DNA from 2 places in the Scytonema sp. HK-05 genome. Region 1 is predicted to be linked to the other one. Evidence: predicted binding sites of a transcription regulator. Region 1 holds the regulator's gene; the other holds the start of a gene.

Region 1 (11,975 bases):
TGCCTTACGCTGATTTTTGCCAAGCTGAAACTGCATATTAGTCATTTGTCACGAGTCATTTGTTATTAGTAGCGCATAACTCATGACTTTATTGGTCGCAGTGCAGTTTCGTGGAAGTTTGGGGATGCAAAGGGGTTGACAAGCGTCCCCAGATTGTGTTGACGCTTAAAAGCCGATTCCGAAAAATCTGATAATACTCAAGATAGTACCTAGAGGTCCTCCTACACTGTTGATGGTATCAGAAGTCTTAGCTAGACCATTCCGGCTGATTAACACAACATCATTATTGCGAAGTATGGGATTGGTTTGCTCGTTAATTCCTGCTGTTAAATCCACTTTTACGAGACGTTTGGTAACAGATCCATCAGGATTAAGCCGAACCAAATCTACCTTAGCCCTGGTAGCTCTCGCATCGTTAAATCCACCAGCAGCAAGTATTGCTTGGTTCAAGGAGCTATTCGGCTGAATGTCTATTGGTCCTGGTCTTTTGACTTCGCCGACGACGTTTACTTGAATGCGTGAGGGGGATAAAGTTGTTGTCGCTAATTGAGTCGCTTCTGCTCGGTTGATTTCGGTTGCAGTCGGAAAATAAACTGTATCTCCGTCCTGCACAATCAGGTCTTGATTTATGTCGCCACTTTCCACAAGTTTCCACAGGTCAACCTTTATATTTTGTTCTGTACCGGTTCTTGTGGATCGGCGTACCACGACATTGCGGATATCAGCTTGTGACGTGATTCCCCCAGCTAACTGCAATGCCCGTGTTAAAGTTGGCAGACCGGTGATGGCAGGCGTACCGTTTGTGCCGCCTGACCCTTCTGCGGCACCTTGAGTGATCAGATAGGTTCCAGGACGAAGAACTTCACCAGTGACTGCTACTGTACGGGGTGTGGTGGGGTTTGCGGCAAAACTTGATGCGGATGCATTTCGTGCATCTGCCAAGTCTATAGTGGTTGCTGTTGGTACAAAGATGGTATCTCCATCCCGCAAGGTAAGATCCTGGGGGATTCTGCCTGTTTGTCTAATTTCTTTAACATTGACAGTAATAACTTGCTCTGGTCCTCGTCCTAGCTTGCGCCTTAACTGCACTCTTGTCTCATCTGCCGCTTGCGTGATTCCCTGAGCTGCCGTAAGTGCTGATAGTACAGTGGGGTACTGCACACCAGGATTGTCACCTGCACCTCCTTGTAAGCTGAGACTATACGCTCCTTGACGCGTCACCTCTCCAGCAACAACAATATTAATCGGACGGGATGATATAAGATTGACTGATATAATAGGACGCTTAAGAAAACGAGAGTATCTTTGAGCTATTATCTCAGCTGATTGTTCTGTTGTTAGCCCTAACAGGGACACGGTGCCAATCAGAGGTAGGTTTATCCCTCCACCCGGCGGAATTTGGTACTCGCCTGAATACTCTGGAACCTCAAATACGCTGATTCTGATGCGATCGCCGCCGCCTAATGTATAGTTAGTATCTACTATCCCCGTTGCTGCTGGTACAGCTCTTGATGGTGCCGCTTGTCTTTGTGTATTTGTTGTTGCTGGTATGGCTTGGCTTTGAGAAGTTGTTTTTCTTTGCGTCGTTGTTGGTACGGCTTGTCTTTGAGGACTTGTTTTTATCTGTGTCGTTGGTTGTTTGACTTGATTCTGAGCTAAGCTAACACACGGAAACGCGATATGAACAACAGTTAACAGTACCACACCCCCGAATGGTTTACTGATAAATTTTAACCTTGCATTATCCATATTTACCTGAGACTACTATTTAGTAAAGTACTTTCTAAACTTTTTTAGCTTGACTCTTCTTACCTATTCAAGTTCCTCACAATCATCTCTTCTTAAAGAATCTTCTTTTTCAGGAGCATAATTGTTTATTGTCTTTGAACTTTTAGTAAAGTTCATTTAAAGTTGAATCTTGATTCTACCTACTCTTTAAAATATTGTGGTTCTCATTACAGTTTATATGATTTATTTTGCACTCCCCTAGTAGTATAAACAAAAATATTCTTCCTTAGCAAATATTACGTATAAGAAAATTAGGATTTTTCAGTCACCTCGAGTGGCATATAAACAGCATCAAACCACAATCAAAATATTAGTAAAAACAGATAAAGCTTTGAATTGCCCATTTATGTATACGTTATTCGTTGTGTCTAATAGTTATGCAAAGAGTATCTGACTGAGGACGGTGAGGAAAAAAGGTTAGCAGAATCCCCGTCAAACTATCCTTTGAGAGTTGTTATGTCTTTGGATTTGTTGGACAAAAAACTCCTCCAAAGAAGGACGAGACAAATTCATGGCAATAAGTTGCCCTCCCATCAAGCGAAGACTGGCAAGAAAATCATAAGCATCGCCTTGCACTTCACCTAGCCAAGAACCATTAGGCTGATACTCTAGATTAGGAACCCATTTTTTGAGAATTTCCCAATCACCACCTTGACCTTTGACATGATATACGTTACTTGTTCCTAATAGTTCATCAAGGAAACCAGAGGAAATTAATTCTCCTTGAGCAAGGATAGCGATGCGATCGCAAAGTTGCTCAACTTCACTAAGAATATGGCTGTTAAAAAAAACCGTCTTACCTGAAGCTTTAAGCGTCACGATAATTTCGCGCATTTGGTAACGCCCCACAGGGTCAAGACCGGACATAGGTTCATCAAGAAACACTAGTTCTGGGTCATTGATGAGTGCCTGTGCCATACCAACACGCTGTAGCATTCCTTTAGAATAGCGACGAAGCAGCTTTTTGCGGGCGTCTGCTTGGGATAACCCCACCAATTCCAACAGTTGAGGAATGCGTTGACGTTGCACTTTTTTAGGAATTTGAAACAGTCCAGCTGCCAGCTGTAAAAATTCCCAAGCAGTGAGGTAGTCATACAAACAAGGATTTTCGCTGAGGTAGCCGATACGTTCTTTAACAGTGCGATCGCCCAATGGTCTGCCCAAAAGCAATCCCCGTCCTGATGTTGGGCGAATAATCCCCAGCAACAATTTCAACAGCGTCGTTTTTCCAGCACCATTCGGTCCGAGTAACCCAAAAGTTTCTCCCTTATAAACTTTCAAAGAACAGCTTTTGAGGGATACGACTTTTTGATTCAAAAAAAAGCCAGTACGATAGACTTTTCGCAACTCAGAAGTTAGGACAACAGGCGGAATGCCTGTGGTATTTATTTGAGAGTCGGGGGCGTCTGCAACAGACATCATGTTGTGCTTAGGGCTACAGCAAAAATACGATGTAATGATAAATTACCCAGTTGACTGACAATAATAACACCTTATTGACTAATGTCCTCTTTGTGGAGGATGAGCGGGATGAGGAGGATGTGCTCCCTCATCTCCCCCTGCTTCCCCTGCTTGTTCACAGCATTCCCTTAGAACTAGGAATCATACCTGCACGACGCTTATCGATTTCTACTGCCATCCGCATTGCTCTGGCAAATGCCTTAAACGTTGCTTCAATAATGTGATGGGAATTCATGCCATCCAATTGGCGAATGTGCAGTGTCATTTGGCTGTGGTTCACTAAAGCGACAAAGAATTCGCGTACTAGCTGGGTGTCATAAGTTCCCACCCGCTGAGTGGGAATTTGCAAGCCGTAGCTCAGGTGGGGACGTCCAGAAAAATCCAACGCCACCTGAATGAGTGCTTCATCAAGAGGTGCAAAGAAATGACCAAAGCGGACAATACCTTTCTTATCGCCAAGTGCCTTGCTAATAGCTTGACCCAAGGTAATACCTACATCTTCGTTGGTATGGTGGTCATCAATGTGCAAATCCCCCGTCGCCTTGATCTCCAAATCAAATAATCCGTGGGAGCTGATTTGATGCAGCATATGATCTAAAAAGAAAATGCCGGTTGCTGCATTGCAAACACCTGTACCATCGAGGTTAACTCTGACATACACATCTGTTTCGCTTGTCGTGCGGCTAATTTCGGCAATACGAGCGCCATTGGGAGGCGCTTCGTTGTGTGAGGGGAGAATTTGGCGTAGGACGGAGTCCTTAGCCGAGGCATCGCTTATTTGCATACAGAACCTAGCTTATGCTTACTATAGAGTAATGGGTCAGAGCCATTTGCTAACACCTAATCGCTAATGGTAAATAGACAAATAGTGATTATCAGTTAACAAATAGCAATACTAACTTTACATTCCCATGATTTCATATCCTGCATCCACGTACAGGACTTGCCCTGTGATTCCACTTGCCAGGTCACTACATAGGAAAGTCGCCGCATTGCCCACTTCTTGCTGAGTGACGGTGCGTCTTAGAGGAGCAATCTGCTCCACATGATGAATCATATCCAAAATGCCTCCTACAGCACTAGAGGCTAAAGTCCGAATCGGACCGGCAGAGATGGCATTCACTCTGATATTTACAGGACCCATCTCAGCTGCCAGGTATCGCACACTCGCTTCCAACCCTGCTTTGGCAACTCCCATCACATTATAGTTGGGAATTGCCCGTACACCTCCTAGGTAGGTGAGAGTGACGATACTTCCTCCCTGTGTCATCAAAGGTTTAGCATATCCGGCGAGTTGCACTAGGGAGTAGGTACTAACCTCTAAAGCTAGATTGAAGCCAGAACGGGAGGTTTGGCTAAAATCTCCACTTAGATCATCTTTGTTGGCATAGGCAAGGCAATGGATAAGAATATCTAAAGATCCCCATTTAGCGCTAATCGTATCGAAGGTAGATTTAATCTCCTCGTCGTTCTGGACATTACAAGGAAGAAACAAACTAGGGTTTAGCGGTTCTACCAGTTCTGCGACTTTTTTCTCCATTTTGCCTTTCTCATCTGGCAAATATGTAATGCCTAGGTTAGCTCCTGCTTTGTGTAGTTGTTGGGCTATCCCCCAGGCGATCGAGCGGTTGTTTGCGATTCCCGTTACTAAGGCATTTTTTCCGGTGAGATCCAGCATAGAAATTCTTAATGTGAACATTCATGCTTGAGCATACTAGAATCTGACACCAATTTCTCTTTGTTTTGGGTACTATTTGCAAACATGATTTTTCAGTAAACTTTTGATACAACACAATTCACACTTATTTTTTAAGACATGGTCAACATATAGCGGTTATTAATGATTGTCTCGTCTTGCAGTAGCTGGTTGAAAGTAGGTAGTAGATAGTAGGTATTAGGTAGTCAATAGGATTTTTCTCCCTATCTGCCAGATACTACTCTCAAGAACCTTTTCATACCTTCAATAGAATTACTATGTCTATTTTTTTTACTTCATAAAACTTTTGAAAAGAAGTTTTGTAATTAACTATTAAAAAGGACTAGATCTAAAGACTAAAAATTATGTATTATGATGAACAAATAACTGTAAGGCAAAGATGATAAGTATAGGAAAGTACAAAAACGTTGACAATGTGTGATTGATTTTTCAGGTGTATTCTTAGGGAATCGGTTTTAGTTTTTCCGGCATTGGGTAGGGGAAGGGAGATGATAGTGACACAAGATAAAGCCCTAGCAAATGTTTTTCGTCAGATGGCAACCGGAGCGTTTCCGCCGGTTGTGGAAACATTTGAACGTAATAAAACCATCTTTTTCCCCGGCGATCCTGCCGAACGAGTGTATTTTCTATTAAAAGGTGCCGTAAAACTCTCCAGGGTGTATGAAGCAGGAGAAGAAATAACCGTAGCACTGCTGCGGGAAAATAGTGTTTTCGGCGTCTTATCCTTGCTGACAGGAAACAAGTCAGATAGGTTTTACCATGCGGTTGCTTTTACATCTGTAGAATTGCTGTCAGCACCAATTGAACAGGTGGAACAAGCGCTCAAGGAAAACCCAGAATTGTCAATGTTAATGCTGCGAGGACTATCTTCGCGGATTTTACAGACAGAAATGATGATAGAAACACTCGCTCACAGAGATATGGGTTCTAGGTTGGTGAGTTTTTTGTTAATTCTTTGTCGTGATTTTGGCGTTCCTTGTGCAGATGGAATCACAGTTGATCTGAAGCTATCTCATCAAGCGATCGCTGAAGCCATTGGTTCAACCCGCGTTACCGTCACTAGGCTACTAGGTGACTTGCGCGAGAAAAAGATGATTTCCATACACAAGAAAAAGATTACTGTTCATAAGCCTGTTACCTTAAGTCGGCAATTCACCTAAAAAAGTTTTGAGTTGGGAGTCCTGAGTTATGAGTAAGATAAAAAAGTCAGAAAAAAGAACTCAAAACTTAGGGCTCAAAACTCAGACCTTTCTTGGATTGGAATAAGGATAGGTGAAAATTGAGTGAACTCAATGGTTGCCTTTTTCCCAATTTCCCACAGATAATGACTGGAAGTAGTAGGCTGTATCTGGAAGGATTTCGTCGGTAGCTGAAGATGACCACCGGGTACATCCTAATTTTGGCAATTTTAATTGTGGGAGGCGTGATTGCCACCGTAGGCGATCGCATTGGTACAAGAGTTGGCAAAGCGCGGCTCTCACTGTTCAAGCTGCGTCCTAAAAACACCGCAGTACTGGTAACGATTTTGACAGGAACTTTGATCTCGGCATCTACCCTAGCAATTTTATTTGCTATTGACGATGGTTTGCGCACAGGAGTGTTCGAGCTAGAGGATATTCAAAAAGACCTCAGGCGCAGGCGCGAACAACTGAACACAACAGCAAAACAGCTAGAAGACACTAAAGGAGAGCTAGAGCAAGCTCGAAAAGAACAAAAGGCTCAAGAAGAACGCTTGCAGCAGACGAATCAGTCCTTGCAGGAAGCAAACGCCAAACAACAGGCAACACAAGCTCAACTGAACCGTACCATAAGCCAACAAGCTCAGACTCAAGCTCAACTTCAAGGCACACAAAACCAGCTTAATCAAGCAGTCAGTCGCTATAAACAAGCCATAGGGGAACTTCAAAGCGTTGCTGACGAGAAAAAAAAGCTGTTGGTGGAAATAGAACAAAGAAAAGTAGAACGCCAACGACTTTATGCTGAAGCGAAAAAAGCAATTGAGCAAGCCAAAACAGCGATTGCGAAACGCGATCGCGAGCTAGCCAACCGACAGCAAGCGATTGAAGAACGTGATAAAAAAATCACCGCACTGGATCAACTCATTCAAAAACGCAATGCAGAAATTGTAGCCCGAGAGCAAGTGATTACTCAACGGGAATCTCGCCTGCAAGAATTGGAAACACAACAATACTCTCTGGAACAGGAAGTGGCAAGGCTGGAAAAATACTACCAGTCTTACCGTGACCTGCGTTTAGGGAAACTAGCACTATTTCGTGGTCAAGTTCTTGCCGGAGGCGTTGTTCGTGTCTCGCAGCCTGTTGCAGCACGTCAGGCAATCATTCAACTTTTACAAGAAGCTAACCGAAACGCTAGCATCGAATTAACTCAGCCTGGAACCAATCCGACAAATTCGCAGCTGCTCCAAGTGACACAAGAGCAGGTAGAGCAATTGAGCAAGCAGATTGATGATGGTCGAGAATACGTAGTGCGAATTTTTTCTGCAGGCAATTATGTTAAAGGAGAGAAGCAGATTGGATTTTTTGCTGATGCAGCGCGCAATCAAGTCGTTTTTACCGGAGGTGAGGTTATAGCAACCACGAGCGCAGATCCCAACACCATGACATCCTATCAACTACGGCAACGGCTGGAACAGCTCATTTCTGCTTCGCAATTTCGTGCCCGTAACGCTGGGATTTTAGAAAGTATTCAAATTGATGGGACTTTCATTCGCTTTATCGCCCAGTTGAGACGGTACAACCAGCCAATAGATATCAAGGCTATTGCCGCAGAGGACACATATACAGCCGGACCATTGAAAGTTAAACTAGTGGCAATCCAAAACGGACAGATTATTTTTAGCACTTAAAAAACTAAGGATAAATGAAAAATGCTTAAGTACCAATGTTATTGAGCTATGTTGCTAATTGTTAATTTTTAATAATTTCTAGTCAAACGTTTATAGTCCAAAAGCTATTGACTTTTGACTTTTGACTTTTAACTTTTTATTATGACTTTGCGTGAATTCTTGCCAACTCAACCAGCTATCTTGGGTTTCGACCCAGGTCGTGATAAGTGTGGTTTAGCTGTGATGGGACTGGATAGACAATTGTACCATCACCAAGTCGTATCGGCAAGTGAGGCGATCGCCGCTATTGTGTCGCTGCGTCAAAAATTTCCCATTTCCTTACTGGTGATGGGTGACCAAACCACGGCAAAACGCTGGAAACAGCAATTGTATGATCAATTAACAGATCCGCTGAACGTTATTTTAGTGGATGAGCGCTACACTAGCTTAGAGGCACGCGATCGCTACTGGCAAATGTATCCTCCTAAAGGATTGGCCAAGCTGATACCACAGGGCTTTCGGCAACCACCACGACCAATAGATGACATTGTAGCTATCCTGTTAATTGAAAGATACCTCAATCGTTTAACTGAATCAGTAGTTAGGAATCAAGAGTGAAGAAACAACAGGGAAAAGTGAAGAAAGAAGACTCAAGCAACCATTCTGTCTTCTCTGTTGTGTCTTCTATCTTATTTCTTACAGTTGTGCCCGAATAGTAAAAGCGTAGTCTCCTCCCGGTTCAAGCTGGTAGTCTCGTTGCTCTAAAAAGCGACCGAGAGGTTCTTTGATTAAAGCTCGCCCTTGAGAAGGCTTGACAGACAGTTCTCCCTGGCGGAAATGCCATTGGAACTGCCATTCAAAGTCACCTGCTCTGACTTCACCTTCAAGAAAGCCCTGTTGCCAGGATTGACGGGTAATCCTCACATGGGCGGTAGTTTCTGGTAAACGTTTAGCACTCACAATGCTGTGTGTCAAGTTTAAAATGAAAGCTAACTTTTTATAGCTTTACATTTCCTCAAAATACCTCAAATAGACCAATGGGAGTATTTGGGTGTTCGCTTGACACTCCTACGGCTAAGATATATGAGAAATTCTAAAGCCCGCGCAAGCGGGCTTGATCCATGTAGCCGCAAGTTCACTCGTGCGGCTGTCTAGATTTTGGATTTGCAATTTAGCCGCAAGTTCACTCGTGCGGCTATCTAGATTTTAGATTTGCGATTCATCCACAATCGGTAAATCTAAATCCTGATTTAGATATTACCGATTCACAGCCGCAGCTTCTCGCGCTGCAGCCGCCTGTTCTGGATGAATACCTAGGCGGGTGAGATTAATCCTGCCTTTGTTGTCAATTTCGCGGACTTTGACAATCACTTCATCACCGACTGCGACTTCATCCTCAACTTTGCCAACACGATAGTCAGCAAGTTGCGAAATGTGGATCATCCCTTCTTTGCCAGGTAAAAATTCCACAAACGCACCAATCGGTATGATTCGCGTCACCCGACCTACGTAGACATCACCTTCGTTGAGCTTTCGTGTCATGCCTTGGATGATGTTACGCGCTTTTTTCGCCTTGCTTTCATCCACGGCAGAAATCGTCACCGTTCCATCGTCTTCGATGTCAATTTTTGCACCTGTTTCCTCAGTGATGCCCTTAATCGTCTTACCACCTGGTCCAATGACCAGACCAATCATGTCTGAATCAATCTTAATGGTTAACAGACGTGGGGCATAAGGTGACATTTCCTCACGCGGTTGAGCAATTGTCTGGAGCATTTTCTCCAGAATGTGCAACCGTGCTTCTTTAGCTTGGTGGACGGCTTGGGAGATAATATCCAAAGGCAAACCTGGAATTTTCATATCCATTTGCAGGGCGGTAATCCCTTTATCCGTCCCGGCGACTTTGAAGTCCATGTCACCCAAAAAGTCTTCAATCCCCTGAATGTCAGTTAGGACTCGGACTTCGTCGCCTTCCTTAATCAAACCCATTGCGGCACCGCTGACAGGTTTGGAAATGGGTACGCCTGCATCCATCAACGCTAGCGTGGAAGCGCACACCGAACCCATTGAGGTAGAACCATTGGAAGAAAGAACTTCTGATACCACCCGAATAACGTAGGGAAACTGTTCTCTTGAGGGTAGCACAGGTAATAAAGCTCTTTCTGCAAGCGCCCCGTGACCGATTTCCCGTCGTCCTGGCGCACGTAAGGGTTTGGTTTCCCCGACGGAGAACGGTGGGAAGTTGTAATGGTGCATGTAGCGCTTGTGTTGATCCTGTTGCAAGTCATCATTTAATGTTTGGGCATCTCCCGGTGTGCCCAGAGTACAAGCGGTTAGCACCTGAGTCAGTCCCCGGTTAAATAAACCACTGCCGTGGACTCGCTTAGGCACGACGCTGACTTGAGAAGATACGGGACGTACTTCATCAAGCTTGCGACCGTCAACGCGAACGTTATCTTCGATGATTTGACGGCGCATGAACTTTTTGGTAAGTTCTTTGAAGGTATTACCAACAGCCTTACTGTTTGCAGATGCGGCAACGCGAACGGTGTCTTCTTCTGGAAGTTCGGCGATCGCTGTTTGAATTGACTCCTTTATGGCATCTAAAGCTGTATCTCGTGCTGTTTTGTCCAGATCAAATTGCGACAGAATTTTCTTAATTCCCTCGGCAGCGCGATCGCGTATATAATTTTCCAGCGTCGGGTCTACCTCTGGTGGCTCCTGCACGACAATTTCCAGACCCATTTCTACGAGCAAATCTTGCTGCGCCTTAATTAAGTCCTGTACAGCTTCGTAGCCAAAATCAATCGCTTCGATAATGTCTCTTTCTGACAGTTGATTGGCACCTGCTTCCACCATGATCACACCTTCTGGTGATCCAGCAACTATCAGATCCAGGTCTCCTGCTTCAATTTCTGCATAGGTAGGGTTAATGATAAAATCATCTCCCACAAGACCCACACGCACTGCCGCCATTGGTCCATTAAATGGTATCTTAGCGATCAAAGTGGCGATCGAAGCACCAGTCACTGCTAGCACATCAGGTGGTACCAGTTCATCCATTGACAACGTCAAGGCAATGACTTGCAGGTCATCTCGCAACCACGACGGGAACAAAGGACGGAGGGGACGGTCAATGAGACGGCTGGTAAGAATTGCTCTTTCTGGCGGACGACCTTCCCGCCGCATGATCCCTCCGGGAATTCTACCTGCCGCATACAGTCTTTCTTCGTAATCTACTGTTAAGGGAAGAAAATCAATGCCTTCTCTGGCTTCTGAACGCGTAGCCGTCACTAAAACTGCTGTGTCCCCAGATTCTATCAACACTGAGCCACCAGCCTGGGGAGCTAGATGACCAACTTTCAGTCGAATATCCCGTCCGTCAAAGGATATTGACTTCTCAAATTCTCCCATTCAGTTTTTTTTCCTTCTATGCACGCTATTCTCTCTCTGTGGCAATCCTAACATTTATGCTCTATGGCTGACGTCAGTTCCATACAAAGATAAACAACTATAACTTACGCACCTAAATCTAGCCTCTTGAGGCAGGTATAAGAGGGCAAGCGAGTAAGGGGAAGCAGGAAAATTTATTTTCCTACAGGCGTACCGGGCGCGGTAGGCTTATTCCTCATACCCCTACATTGTTTCTCAAAAACATCGCCAATGCCTAGGAATTCCTTAATTCTTTGCCTACGCAGTCTAGGTTGTACAATGAAACCAGCGTTGCAAATATGCCTACACTAACCTGGTATGTAAAGACACGTTTGCAAAGCTCTACTCTAATGAGAAGACGTCCAAACAGCGTCTCCTGACGAGCGAGCAAGTTTCGCGTCTCTACAACAAAAATCCAAGATTTTTTGGCTAGTGTATTGCACTTAATCAGCTTTACTAATATTTATTCAGTTTTTTCTAAATGTTATCTATATGAAAGACTTGTCTATAAATATCTATAAATAATTTTAAAGAATACAAAATCTACCAAAACAAGTAATTTGCGATATTAAAAGAAAAGCGTTGCTAAATTTAGGTATGAAACAAACCACTGCAAAAATCTAAAAAATACAATCTTTGCGACGCCCTTCGGGTATCTCCTCCGGAGAGGCTGCGCCAACGCCAGTTCCTTACGGCGGGAGACCCGCCTAAGCCCTGCGGGCAGGCTGCGCC
Region 2 (11,975 bases), on a different contig from region 1:
TCAGCGTGAACAGAAGAACTAAACCGAGATTAATCAGCAAAGCAGCCACTCCGGCATATATAGAGACGCTGAGTTTGCCAAAATGAAGTGGAAAAATTGAATTGAAACCTTGTGCTACCATCATCTGAGTCCCTGCAATCATGCCGCCTGCCCAACCTGCAACCAAAGCCCACCGGTGAAACCAACTGGTGTAGAGTCCTAAGAAAACAGCAGGTAAGGTCTGCAAAATCCAAACTCCTCCAAGTAGTTGAAAGTTAATAATATTTGTGGTTGGTAAACCCAGAATAAACACCAAAGCGCCAAACTTAACTACGAATGAAGTCAACTTGGCAACGGTGGATTCCTCGTGTGCGGTGCAATTTGGGCGGAAATACTCTCGATAAATGTTGCGGGTGAAAAGATTCGCAGCTGCAATTGACATCACTGCAGCTGGTACTAACGCCCCAATGCCAATAGCAGCAAATGCAAACCCTGCAAACCAACTGGGAAAGATGGCACTCAACAGGGCTGGAACCGCACCGCTTGCTTTGTAGGCGCTAGGCAACTCGATATGAGCAGCGATCGCCATATAACCCAACAGCGCTAGCACACCCAACATGAGGGAGTAGATAGGCAGTAATGCAGCATTGCGTTTGATCACGTTACTGTTTTTACTGCTAAGAACACCCGTGATCGAATGAGGATACAAAAATACAGCCATTGACGAACCGAAAGCTAGCGTGATATAAGCCGGATACTGAGCTGGTGCGAGAAGTTCATGGAATGTTTTGGGATTTTGCAGGGCATGTTGATGAACAGCCGCAAAAATATGATCAAATCCGCCCAATTTGGATGGAATATAGACAAGGGCTACGAGCACAACCAGCAGGATCATGAAATCTTTGACAAAGGCAATCATGGCTGGAGCGCGAAGACCGCTTGTGTAAGTGTAAGCCGCTAGAATGACAAAGGCAATAATCAATGCGGCTTCTACTGGAACCCCGATTTGGGCAATGCAGACCTCAATGCCAAACATTTGCAAAGCAATATAAGGCATGGTTGCCAGAATTCCTGTCAGCGTCACAGCCAAAGACAATAGGCTGCTACCAAAGCGTTCTCGCACAAAATCAGCCGCTGTGACATAGCCGCGATTTTTAGCGACAGTCCAAAACTTGGGCATGACAAGATAAACGAGTGGATAAGCCAAAGCCCCGTAGGGAATGGCAAAAAATCCCGCAGCACCTGAGCTATAGAGGGCGGCGGGCACAGCAATGAAGGTATAGGCAGTATACAAATCTCCACCCAATAAAAACCAGGTCACGACTGTTCCAAAACGCCGTCCTGCCAATGCCCACTCATCCAGTAAATTTAAATCACCTCGACGCCAGCGAGCTGCGACAAAGCCAAGGATCGTAACCAGAACAAAGAAAAAAATAAATACGGTTAATGCTATCCAGTCCATGATGGATATCCTCCTAATCAGTTTATTTGCAACAGAACTAAGCTTTCAGTCGATATAAACCAGCTAGAAGTAAAGACGTAAGAAATATCCAGAGCGTTTGATACCAATAGAAGAATGGAATCCCTACCAATGTGGGTTGATTTCTGTTATAGAAAGATGGATATGACAGGGCAATGGCTGGAAGAATTAAAAGCCAGCGCAGCCAAACACGTTTATTTTGAGTTGGGCGACTCACCATAACCTCTCCCTTTATAAGTTGAGTAACACGCAGGAGACTGAGCCGATGTATTGCAATTGGTACTTTGTTGCACTGCTACTGCTCTACTTCCTACACCGATGAGAGTTAACGATGTTGAAGCAATCGCGCAGAGTGAATGTTGAAAGATTGCCATTCGCTTCACATTTGAGTTATGAAATCCCTTAATTTGGGAATCCTCATGGCTTATCAGCCACTAAACTAAAGTATTTCGCATCCGTTAAGGACCAGACCAGGCAAGATTTACCAGTTAAGTGAAACTTAATCACAAAAAGTGAGGTGAAATATGCTTTCTTATATCTTGTATATAAGTGTTAATTCTTATAATTAATGAAATTAAAATAACATTAATTATATGTGTGGAATACGAAAATTCAAGCTGTTGGAGCCTGCTTATACCAATTTGAAAAAAGAATGCGACAGATACACACTCTCAAACCCTCGTTATATATGGCTTTCTTAATGCCGTACCTTATGAATGAGCGAATGCGTGAATTGGTATTAGGGAGGCTTGGTTTGTATAGCCACACTTTTCTAGAGTGTTGGTGCAAGATATGAGATCTGCGATCGCCTTTAACAGCGCTGATACCGCATCCCTGGCAATTGCGAAACTAAACCCATGAGTTCCAACTGCAACAAAGCGCTGGAAACTTCACCCGCACTCATCCCGGTTTGTTGGATAATAAAATCAAACGGTAAAGATTCTGAAGCGATCGCATCCATAACCCGTTGAAGTTCTGGTGATAAAGTTGGCAACGGTAACTGCTGTTCTAATGACGGCGATGCTTCAACAGAATCGAGTTGTGGTATTGCTCCCAGCATTTTTAACAGTTCGTCTAATTCTTTAAGAATGGGAGCAGCCCCTTGGCTGAGTAATTTTAAACACCCTTGAGATGGGTAATCATCCAGTCTTCCTGGTAGGACATAAACATCTCGCCCAAAATCGTTTGCGTAACTTGCGGTAATCAAAGCACCCGATTTTATCGGTGCTTCCATCACCAAAACAGCACGACTCAAACCTGCGATAATTCTGTTACGACGGGGAAAGTGAGTGCGATCGGGTGGGGTTTTTGCTGGATACTCACTGACAACCAACCCAGCCGTCAAAATCTGCTTGTACAGTTCTAGATTTTTGGATGGATATACCACATCTACACCCGTACCTAAAACTGCGATCGTGCGTCCTCCAGCTTTCATCGTAGCGGCGTGACTTTCAGTATCTATTCCCTCTGCTAAGCCAGAAACTACTGTGAACCCATTTTTAGCCAAAGCCGTACTAATTTGGCGAGTCCAACGAATACCATACTCCGAAGGTTGGCGTGTACCGACGATTCCAACGAGTTGTTTTTGTCCAAGATTTTCTTGCAAGTCTACTTCACCGCGATAGTAGACAATCGGCGGTGGACTGGGAATTTCTAGCAGTAACCGGGGATAGTCTGCATCTGCTGGTGTCCAGAAATTCGGGTTTTGCTCTTGGTGTTGCACAAGAAATTGTTCAGGTTGCAGACGGGAACGTTGTTGCACGACCTTTTGCAGAGTCTGAAAACCAAAACCTTCTACTTTTCCCAACTGGGCAGGCGTAGCTTCCCAAGCTGCTGCCAGTGTACCAAAATGCTGCTGCAACCGTCGTAGTAATACTGGACCAACCCCAGAAATTTGTGACCAAGCTAGCCAGTATGCACGTTCTTGTCCCAATAGTCCATCCTCACCTCTTCTGGGTTTATTATTCCCAAATTAGAAAAGCAAAGCGGACTTCCAAAAAATAAAATCTAAACTGCCTGTGGAGGAATAAGCGCGTGGATGTTGCTGTATGTTTTCCGACTTACGGCATCTGGAGTAATGACCAATGAAGCAGGAAATTTTTTCAAGGCGACGTAGGAGTTGCCCCATCCTCAGTCGTAAGACAGGATGGGGAGGATAATTAAATAGTCAAAAACTTTGCTAAACTTAGTCAAACTTTGGGAATTTAAGAAAGTTTTTCACAGAGCTTGTGTTGTATAATTAAGTTAATGCCGAAAACCAAGGCTAAAATTTCTGGTTTGTAAACCACAGTCGCGGTCATTACTAGCAAGCCTGTAAAAAGGTCAAACGGGAAGTCCACAGTTTGTTAAATTAGCTGAAAATAACGGGTGACAAATGACTAAAAGCCTCAAAAAGGTTATTCGTTTCGATACATAGGGTGGGCTACACCCGAATTTACGCTTGTGGACTGTTGGAGCCGACTCCCTTGATAGAAGCAAGAAGCAGACCCTCTAAAGGAAACTTTAGTTGAATGGCTAGCTTTAAATAAGTTTGGTCAAGTTTTGTATAGCAGAATGTCACGTTTTTATCCGCAGTCCAAATGTTGTATCAAAAAGGCTCAAGCATTCTTGCCTGAGCCACTGCTAAATAAAATTAATTTCCTAGATTAATGGGTTAGCTCAAAGAGCTAAATCTATTAAGCTTAGTAGCGGTTGCGGAAGCTGTTGTTTCCCCGATTACCACCAAACGAACCTCTTTCTTCCCTGGGCTTAGCCTTAGTCACTTTTAAATCACGTCCCATCCACTCCGCACCATTGAGCGCATCAATGGCAGCTGTTTCTTCAGCATCTGTACCCATTTCTACAAAACCAAAACCGCGCATACGACCTGTTTCACGATCCGTAGGTAGCTGAACGCGCTTGACAGAACCATATTCTGCAAACACAGTATTGAGACTATCTTCTGTAACTTCGTAAGAAAGATTGCCTACATAAACTGACATAGATTGTCTCCGAAATTATAAATGTGTGGAGATTTAGGTTTCGGAGAAAAGTTTGTAAATACCAAAAACAAAAAGCCTGTCAATATTAAAAACAAACGCTGTTAACCGAATTAATTCTCAGATCCCATCATGACATAGCAAAATACTTTTAGGGAGAAAGTTGGAAAAAGCGTTATATAAAGTTATGTAAGCAATTGATAGCTAGGTATAATCATGGCACAGCTTGAAGGCATACTCTCTACAGTTTGAACAATCATCTGCCGCCCATTGTTCGTCCATGCGAAGGAGCTTAAAATTTTGAGAACCGCTATAGCACTTTGAGTTGTGGGATTATTTTGTATAAAGCTATACAAGTATATGCTTTGAAGAAAACTCTACACTAATGATATATAGCAATCCGGTTTGATTTTTGAAAAAATTTAAGTATCTTTCGGGTGTGCCTTGCCCACTATATCTAGGTTATATCTGGGTTTTAGTGAGCAAGGCACACCCTACATGTATTTCAAAAATCTGCGGAGGAATCCTATGTCATACGTTTGTCTAACCAAGTAGGAGAGTATTGTTTTAACACATCATAAATTTATAGTTAGTGTTGTGTTACATTGGCATTACTTGCACTCGCGAAGTATTGAACAATTGAGAGGAAACCATTATCGTCATCCAAAAGCAACTCATTAACTCCCAAATCAAGTCACCTCAAGTTTTCTTGATTGACCATGAGAACAACAACCGTGGTTTGATGGATACACAGGAGGCTCTACAGCTAGCACAGAGCGTAGAGCTTGACCTAGTTCTAGTCTCGGAAGGCAAAGACGCTCCAGTTGCGAAGGTTCTTAACTATGGTAAGCTTCAGTATCAAAAGAAAAAGCGTCAGGGACAGAGCGCTAGACCTACGGTAAAGGAAGTTCGGCTCCGTCCTAACGTGGGTGTGGCTGATTACAATTTACGTATCGAGCAAGCAATTCAGTGGTTGAGTAAAGGCGATTCAGTAAAGTTTGTTATTCGTTTACGAGGTCGAGAACATCAATATCGTGAACAGGCTGGAGAACTGTTAGAGCGGATTGTAACTGCTCTCTCGCAAGTAGGTAAAGTCCAGTCGCTTGATAAACGCTCACTGATTGCTCAAGTCATTCCTGCCTAAATTAGTTTTCCAGGAATATTTTAGTGAACTCAAGTAGCCAGACGAACTCCTATATGTGCTGGCTACTGTAATGCTGTCGTGTGCTGTATTATTCAAGCTTTCCACTTCACAAATAGGGCATAAATATAAGCGATCGCCTCAGAAATGACTGTTCGCACACCTTCGCTAGAAACCCACCATTTCTTGGGATCGTATTCTGCTGGTTCAGCAGCAATCACTCCCACTTTGATTTTGGGAGCAAGGACTTGTTTGTATATCAGCCAACTTCTACGGGCATGGGCATCATTTGTAAACAAATTTACTGATTCTAGCTGGTCATTTGAACTTGATAGCCATTGATGAAATGCCACCGCAGAGGCATGAGTACGATCCCTAATAACTTTAGGTGTCGGAACAACGACCAGCTTTTCTTTTGGTACACCCATTTCTTTCAAAGTTGCTGCGGCAATTTCTGCAAAATTCTTGTATTCAATCAGATAGGAACCTCTTTCCACTGGTCCTCCTGTGGTAAAAATTTGGCGATAGGAACCAGTGGAAATTTCGCCAACCGCTTGTTTTAGTGCTTCGTCTGATAGCCATCCTTCTACAACCAATGCATCTGCTTTGATGGGGGAAGTGACTGCTAGAAATGGGTGTATGTAAGTTATCATGAAAAGTAATAAAATAGCGGCAGTTGCGAACAGACTCACCCATCCTTGAAGGGTAAACATCCACATTTCTTGCCGCTTTATTAACCGAATTTTCGGGAATTTTTGCTTTTTATAACGAATTTTAGTAGGCATTACACCTTTGCTAAACGCTGTGCCTTCAAATATTCAAACACAGATTTATCCCCAATATCCGGAGGAATTGCTTGTATTGCTTTCCGTGTGGCAAACACCACAAACAAAATTGCCCACAGTCCTAATAAAACCTGTTCTCCTTGTGTTGGCAAGACTCCAAGCATATGCCCTAGCAGTAGTACCGGCACTATTGGCGTCAGTATTTTGGTTTCCAGACGATTGAAGCAAAATGCTTCTTTGAAGTAAATCCCTGTCAAAGCGACAAAGGTAAAGCCCACTCCCAACAACGTCAGTGGTTGGGTGTAAATGGTTACAGCTAAAGGTGTACTGCTAGATAATGCCAGGATAACTGCGGTTATGCTGCCAATAACCCAACAAACTTGCAAAAGTCGGTGCAGAAACGCCATATATATATGGATGGTCAGTAAACTGACACCAAGCGCCAGACTGAAACAGGCATATAGAGGCGTTAGGAGTTGGAAATTAGGGTTATTGTTTAGCACAACCAAAGCGCTGCCTATGGCAAAACTGAGTGCAGCTACCATTAAGCCAGTACGGTAGATGATCACGCCTGTGCGATCGCCCTCAGTTAGAGTAAATTCTCCAAACTGACCTTGATACACTTCTGGTACATATACTGTTTGCTGAGTCATAGTTATTTGAGATTTGACATTTTGGATGACTTGGTGGTAAAAGCAAAAAATTTTTCAATCCACAATTTCTATGGTAATAAGCACCAACCGCTACGCGTTTACAAAATCAGCGAAAAGCTTGTGATATAAGCATGCGTGAATTTTAAATGCGTGAATGCGTGAATGCGTGCGCCTGCGGTACTAGCTTTCAAAAGCAAGTTCCACCGTATCTTCCAAGTGTATCTGCAACTGTGAGTGTGCGTTACCGCGATTGATGGCAATTTCTACCCAACCGTGACTTTCAACGAGTGCGATCGCCTCTCCAACTTCCACGTCACTATAAGTTTCACTTCCTGTAATCGTTAACCCAGCTGCTTTAACATACCAGGTTTTGCCTTGCACGTAACTCCCTGGAATGTTCGTCACTAAGTTACCGAAGTGGTCAATATATTGAATAGAACCTGCTATACCAGTTTCTGTTAAAATACATCCAGATATGTCCATCTGTACCAAAGTTGCTGAGTTAATTGGATTCCCCAGTTCTTGAAAAGGGACTCCCTTGGCAAGATGTGCAGCGACTGGTGCAAAAATATCCCTCCCGTGGAAAGTCTTGCTGGGTTGAGAGATTCTCCAATAATCAGGGTTTGTCAATTCTACTACTGCGAGCGCTGGACTTTGACTTAATAATCCGCTGAATGTGCCATTATCTGGTCCTACCAAAAACCCATTGGCAAATTGTACTGCGATCGCCCGTCGCGTTCCTCCCACACCCGGATCGACCACTGCTAAATGCACAGTCCCATCTGAAAAGTACGGGTAAGCATTCATCAGGCAAAACCTAGCCGCTGCGATGTTTTGCGGCGGAATTTGGTGTGTCAAGTCTACCACCCTCACTTGGGGGTTGATTTCGGCAATGACTCCCTTCATTACGCCGACATAAATATCGCGATCGCCAAAATCGCTGAGCATAGTGATCATGGGGTTAGGATGCATCTGGCTATAATATATTTCTGGTTGATTAATATATATGACATTTCATTTGTCTGTAACATAAGCTACGAAAAATTTGCTATGTTATGAAAAGCAGACATATAATGGAGAAGTTAAAGAGGCTAATTGTCAAAATGACCAAGAACAGAGTGCAAGCAATAACAAAAGCACGGGAAGTGCATCAATCGAATATTAAAAGAAGCTTAGAACATCGCTTAGAAGTAGCTAGAGCCAAGGGCGATGAAAACCTAATTCGGCTGCTGGAAGCAGAAATGAAGTATTTCAGCTAAGTCAAGATTTTATTGTTCTAGTTCATAGTTTTGTTGTGTATCAGCCCGCTTAAGCGGGTTTTTGTGTGTAAAGGGGACTGGGGATTGGGGACCCTTGGATTGGGGTAGTGGTATATCAAACCAAAAATTATGTCTGGGGAAATATTGACCATCACCAAGTCGGGAGCATTTCCACTCTTGAGCCAGTCCCCAGTACCCAGTCCCGGGGCGACCAGTTGAAATAGCGTTCCAGCACAAAAATCCTCACCCCTAACTCCTTTGCCACCTTGGGAGAGAGTTTAAAGGTGAGGAAACTGACGATAAGTGATTAAGCGGATTTTGTATTAGAAGTTATTTGACACTGGCTTCGAGGCTTTGACCAGAACCAGAGGAAGATACTTCGCCTAGATTAATCTTGACCACACGATTACGGACTTCTTCTACCTTAGGCAGGGTAAGAGTCAGAATACCATCGCGGTAGTCAGCTTGTACCTTGTCATTTTGCACTGCAACTGGTAAGTTAATGATGCGCTGGAACTGACCATAACGGAATTCAGAGTGCAGGTGGTTGGAGTCGTTATGCTGGCGCTGACGTTCTCCAGAAAGAGAAATAGCATCACGAGTGACTTGCACATCGACATCCTTTGCCGCAATACCAGGAAGCTGTGCTTTTAAAATCAAGTTATCACCTGCATCAATTAACTCAACAGCAGGAGCCCAAGCAGCAGATGATGCATCATTAGTTTGAGCCGTTAGCTCATCAAACACTTGATCCATCTGACGACGAAGGTTTTCTAATTCTCTGAAAGGTTGCCAGTAGCGAATCATCATAAACTATTTACCTCTGCATTAGTTACTAGTTACTAGGTGTTATTCAGTAATTCTTGCAGCGTTTCTACTGCTGACACCTGCTATCTTGCCCTAATACTCTATGGGGTGAAAATGCAGAGAACACGACATTTGAAGTAGTGTTTTTCCCACCTCGGGAAGATGAGTTTTAAACAGTTAAACTTTCAGATTTTACGCTTTTATTAGTTGGTAAGAAGTACGGTTGTCTTCGTACAGTTCAGTACGGTTTATAGCTGTTTGCAACTGCATTGAATACAGTTCTTGTGGGGTGGGCATCTTGCCCGCCCTTGAATCTAGAACGGGCGGGACGCCCATTCCACTCATAAGCATCAGTACTGTAATCCATTCAATAGACTTCTTGCAGAAGTCGGGGAAAAGGGGAAGGTGGGGTCCCCTCTGGGGATAAGGGGCGGGGGGAAGGGGTCCAAGGGAAAACCCATCCTTTACCCTTTGCCCTTTTCCCTTTTCCCAACAATGAGCAAAAGTGACTTTTGCAAGAGTTCTAATTGAAAACTGCTGTATAAGTCTGTCCCAAAGGCAAATCATGAACTGAGAAAAAGTGGATGTGCAAGGAAATGTACATCCACTTTTTTTGACTTCACTTTTCATAAAAGCTATTTCACCTGTGTGACGCGCCAACTGAGCTTCAAATTCACCCAGAAGTTCCAAACAGTAGCGACTGCGATCGCAATCAGGTTAGCAATGTAGCGATTAGGAATGACGAAATTAAACACCAAGTTCAACACCAATACATTTAACACTAATCCGGCAAGACAGATGATATTGAATTTCAAAAACCGCTTCAAGCGCTGACGCCATTGCTGCTGGTGGCTGCTGACATCGGCAAAAGTCCACATATCATTCCACAAGAAATTATTGACAATTGCCACTTCACCTGCAATGATTTTGCTGCGCGTCAAAGGCAAACCCAAAGTCGTCGGGTCACTAAGCAAGTAAAGCACTGTCATATCTACAAATACCCCCGATAGTCCCACCAAGCCAAAGCGGAGGAAGCGACCAATCGGGAAACCGATGCGTTGAGAGAATTGTCCCACCTTCCCTGTAGATAGTCGTAAACGGATGAGGTGGTGGATGTACTCGACATATTGCTTCCACGTTACTTTACTTTCACCCTCTTTGCGCTCACTGAACACATAGCCGACTTCAGCAATTTTGCCGACGTTTCCGCGCCCGATGGCTTCCAGCAGAATTTTGTATCCCACGGGATTGAGAGTTTGACCGACTATACATCGGCGACGGATCATAAAATAACCGCTCATCGGGTCTGACACTCTTCCCAGAACCCCTGGTAAGATTATTAATCCTAATAGCTGAGCGCCTCGTGACAAAAAACGCCTGATAAAACTCCAGCTGCTGACTCCACCGCCGTCCACGTGACGACTAGCGACTGCTAAATCTGCTCCCTCCTCCACCGCTTGCAATAGTTGCAACAGCACATGAGGTGGATGCTGCAAATCGGCATCTATCACCCCTAAAATACTTCCTGTGGCTGCTTGCCATCCGCGAATCACTGCACTGGATAGTCCCCTCTCATTCTGTCGTCGCATCACCCGCAGTTGCGGATATTCTATTATCAGAGACTGTGCAATCTTCCAAGTGCCATCTGGACTATCATCGTCTACGACAATCAGCTCGTAGTTTCCTGGTATTGACTCATCTAGCAAGTTGCTCAATACAGAGACGATTTTTTGGATATTTCCAGCCTCTTTGTAAGTCGGAATTACCAAAGACAACAGGGGTTCACTATCTGCGTTTATCGTTGCTCTCGGCAATTCTGGAATTCGTAATGCACCAGTAGGTACTGACAAGAGGGAATTAGGTTCGATGCTATTCATGTAGAGAGAACTTTCTGGGGAAACAGCGCTTTTAGTAAATATGTTCGAGCCTGCTTTTGATGGTTTTAGTCAAAATTAATAGTTGCTTATTCTCGGTTTTTTCTATCCAAAGAGGTATCTCTTAGGTATGACTTTAATGAGTATAAGTTTAATTTGGAAAGTTTTCCTCTAAATTATATAGTTAATTCTGCTTATTTTTTTGACGTAGTACTTAACTATCTGGAATAAAAGTAAGAGTTTACACTTCAACTCTCTATTGAATAGCTAATCATACTGATTTTTTTGTCTTTGAAATCGCCATTCCTTTAAGGATATGAACGGCAAATTAACGCATAGCTGGGCGCTCCCTCCGACTTGGTTACGGTTTCTAGTCATCGTCATATTGGTAGTGGGCGTGTTTTTTCGCTTTGTGAATCTTGACCGAAAAGTCTACTGGTTCGATGAAGCTTTTACGTCATTACGAATTTCTGGCTACACAGAAAGAGAAGCGATCGCGCAACTTTGCAATAATAAAGAAATTGGCGTTGAAGATTTACAGAAATATCAGCGTCTCACTCCAGAGAAAACCTTAACAGATACTCTTAAATCTCTAGCAGTAGAAGACCCTCAGCATCCACCGCTCTATTACGTGATGACGCGATTTTGGGTGCAATGGTTTGGTAATTCAGTTGCGGTAACGAGAAGTTTGACTGCCCTGTTTAGCTTGCTGGCATTACCCTGCATCTATTGGCTCTGTCTGGAATTATTTAACTCGTCGCTTGTGGCGTGGGTTGCAGTTGCACTGCTAGCAGTGACGCCATTCCATGTGCTATACGCACAGGAAGCGCGGGAGTATAGTTTGTGGACTTTGACAACTTTGCTATCAAGCGCAACACTACTACGGGCAATGCGACTAAAAACAAAGCTGAGTTGGGGAATGTATGCAGTCACTGTGGCATTAGGACTGTATACATTTCTGTTTTCTGGGTTAGTGACAATTGCTCATGGTGTCTATGTAATTGCAACTGAAAGATTCC

What was found. The regulator NtcA, encoded in region 1, controls nitrogen genes in cyanobacteria. The targets are predictions, from matches to a motif close to TNTGTANNNNNNNNTACANA.
Region 2: a site for NtcA is predicted at 8,038-8,057, ahead of pirA (arginine synthesis PII-interacting regulator PirA). Genes of this name have one in related genera too.

The regions. Positions count from the first base shown of each region.
Region 1 covers NZ_CAWMYC010000110.1:38,324-50,298, forward strand. The annotation lists gene AACT52_RS21380 (alpha/beta hydrolase) at 1-36, opposite strand, end outside; gene AACT52_RS21385 (SLBB domain-containing protein) at 166-1,749, opposite strand; gene AACT52_RS21390 (ABC transporter ATP-binding protein) at 2,221-3,210, opposite strand; gene hisB (imidazoleglycerol-phosphate dehydratase HisB) at 3,365-4,033, opposite strand; gene fabI (enoyl-ACP reductase FabI) at 4,151-4,927, opposite strand; gene ntcA (global nitrogen regulator NtcA) at 5,455-6,126, shown strand; gene AACT52_RS21410 (DUF3084 domain-containing protein) at 6,342-7,832, shown strand; gene AACT52_RS21415 (pre-16S rRNA-processing nuclease YqgF) at 7,974-8,429, shown strand; gene AACT52_RS21420 (DUF3146 family protein) at 8,508-8,771, opposite strand; gene AACT52_RS21425 (polyribonucleotide nucleotidyltransferase) at 9,069-11,225, opposite strand.
Region 2 covers NZ_CAWMYC010000136.1:473-12,447, reverse strand. The annotation lists gene mctP (monocarboxylate uptake permease MctP) at 1-1,441, opposite strand, end outside; gene AACT52_RS30405 (DUF3311 domain-containing protein) at 1,479-1,679, opposite strand; gene dprA (DNA-processing protein DprA) at 2,271-3,392, opposite strand; gene AACT52_RS30395 (RNA recognition motif domain-containing protein) at 4,141-4,440, opposite strand; gene infC (translation initiation factor IF-3) at 5,090-5,581, shown strand; gene AACT52_RS30385 (YdcF family protein) at 5,674-6,363, opposite strand; gene AACT52_RS30380 (DUF2301 domain-containing membrane protein) at 6,363-7,016, opposite strand; gene AACT52_RS30375 (SAM hydrolase/SAM-dependent halogenase family protein) at 7,197-7,973, opposite strand; gene pirA (arginine synthesis PII-interacting regulator PirA) at 8,120-8,275, shown strand; gene AACT52_RS30365 (Hsp20/alpha crystallin family protein) at 8,606-9,085, opposite strand; gene AACT52_RS30360 (hypothetical protein) at 9,321-9,449, opposite strand; gene AACT52_RS30355 (glycosyltransferase) at 9,718-10,959, opposite strand; gene AACT52_RS30350 (glycosyltransferase family 39 protein) at 11,273-11,975, shown strand, end outside.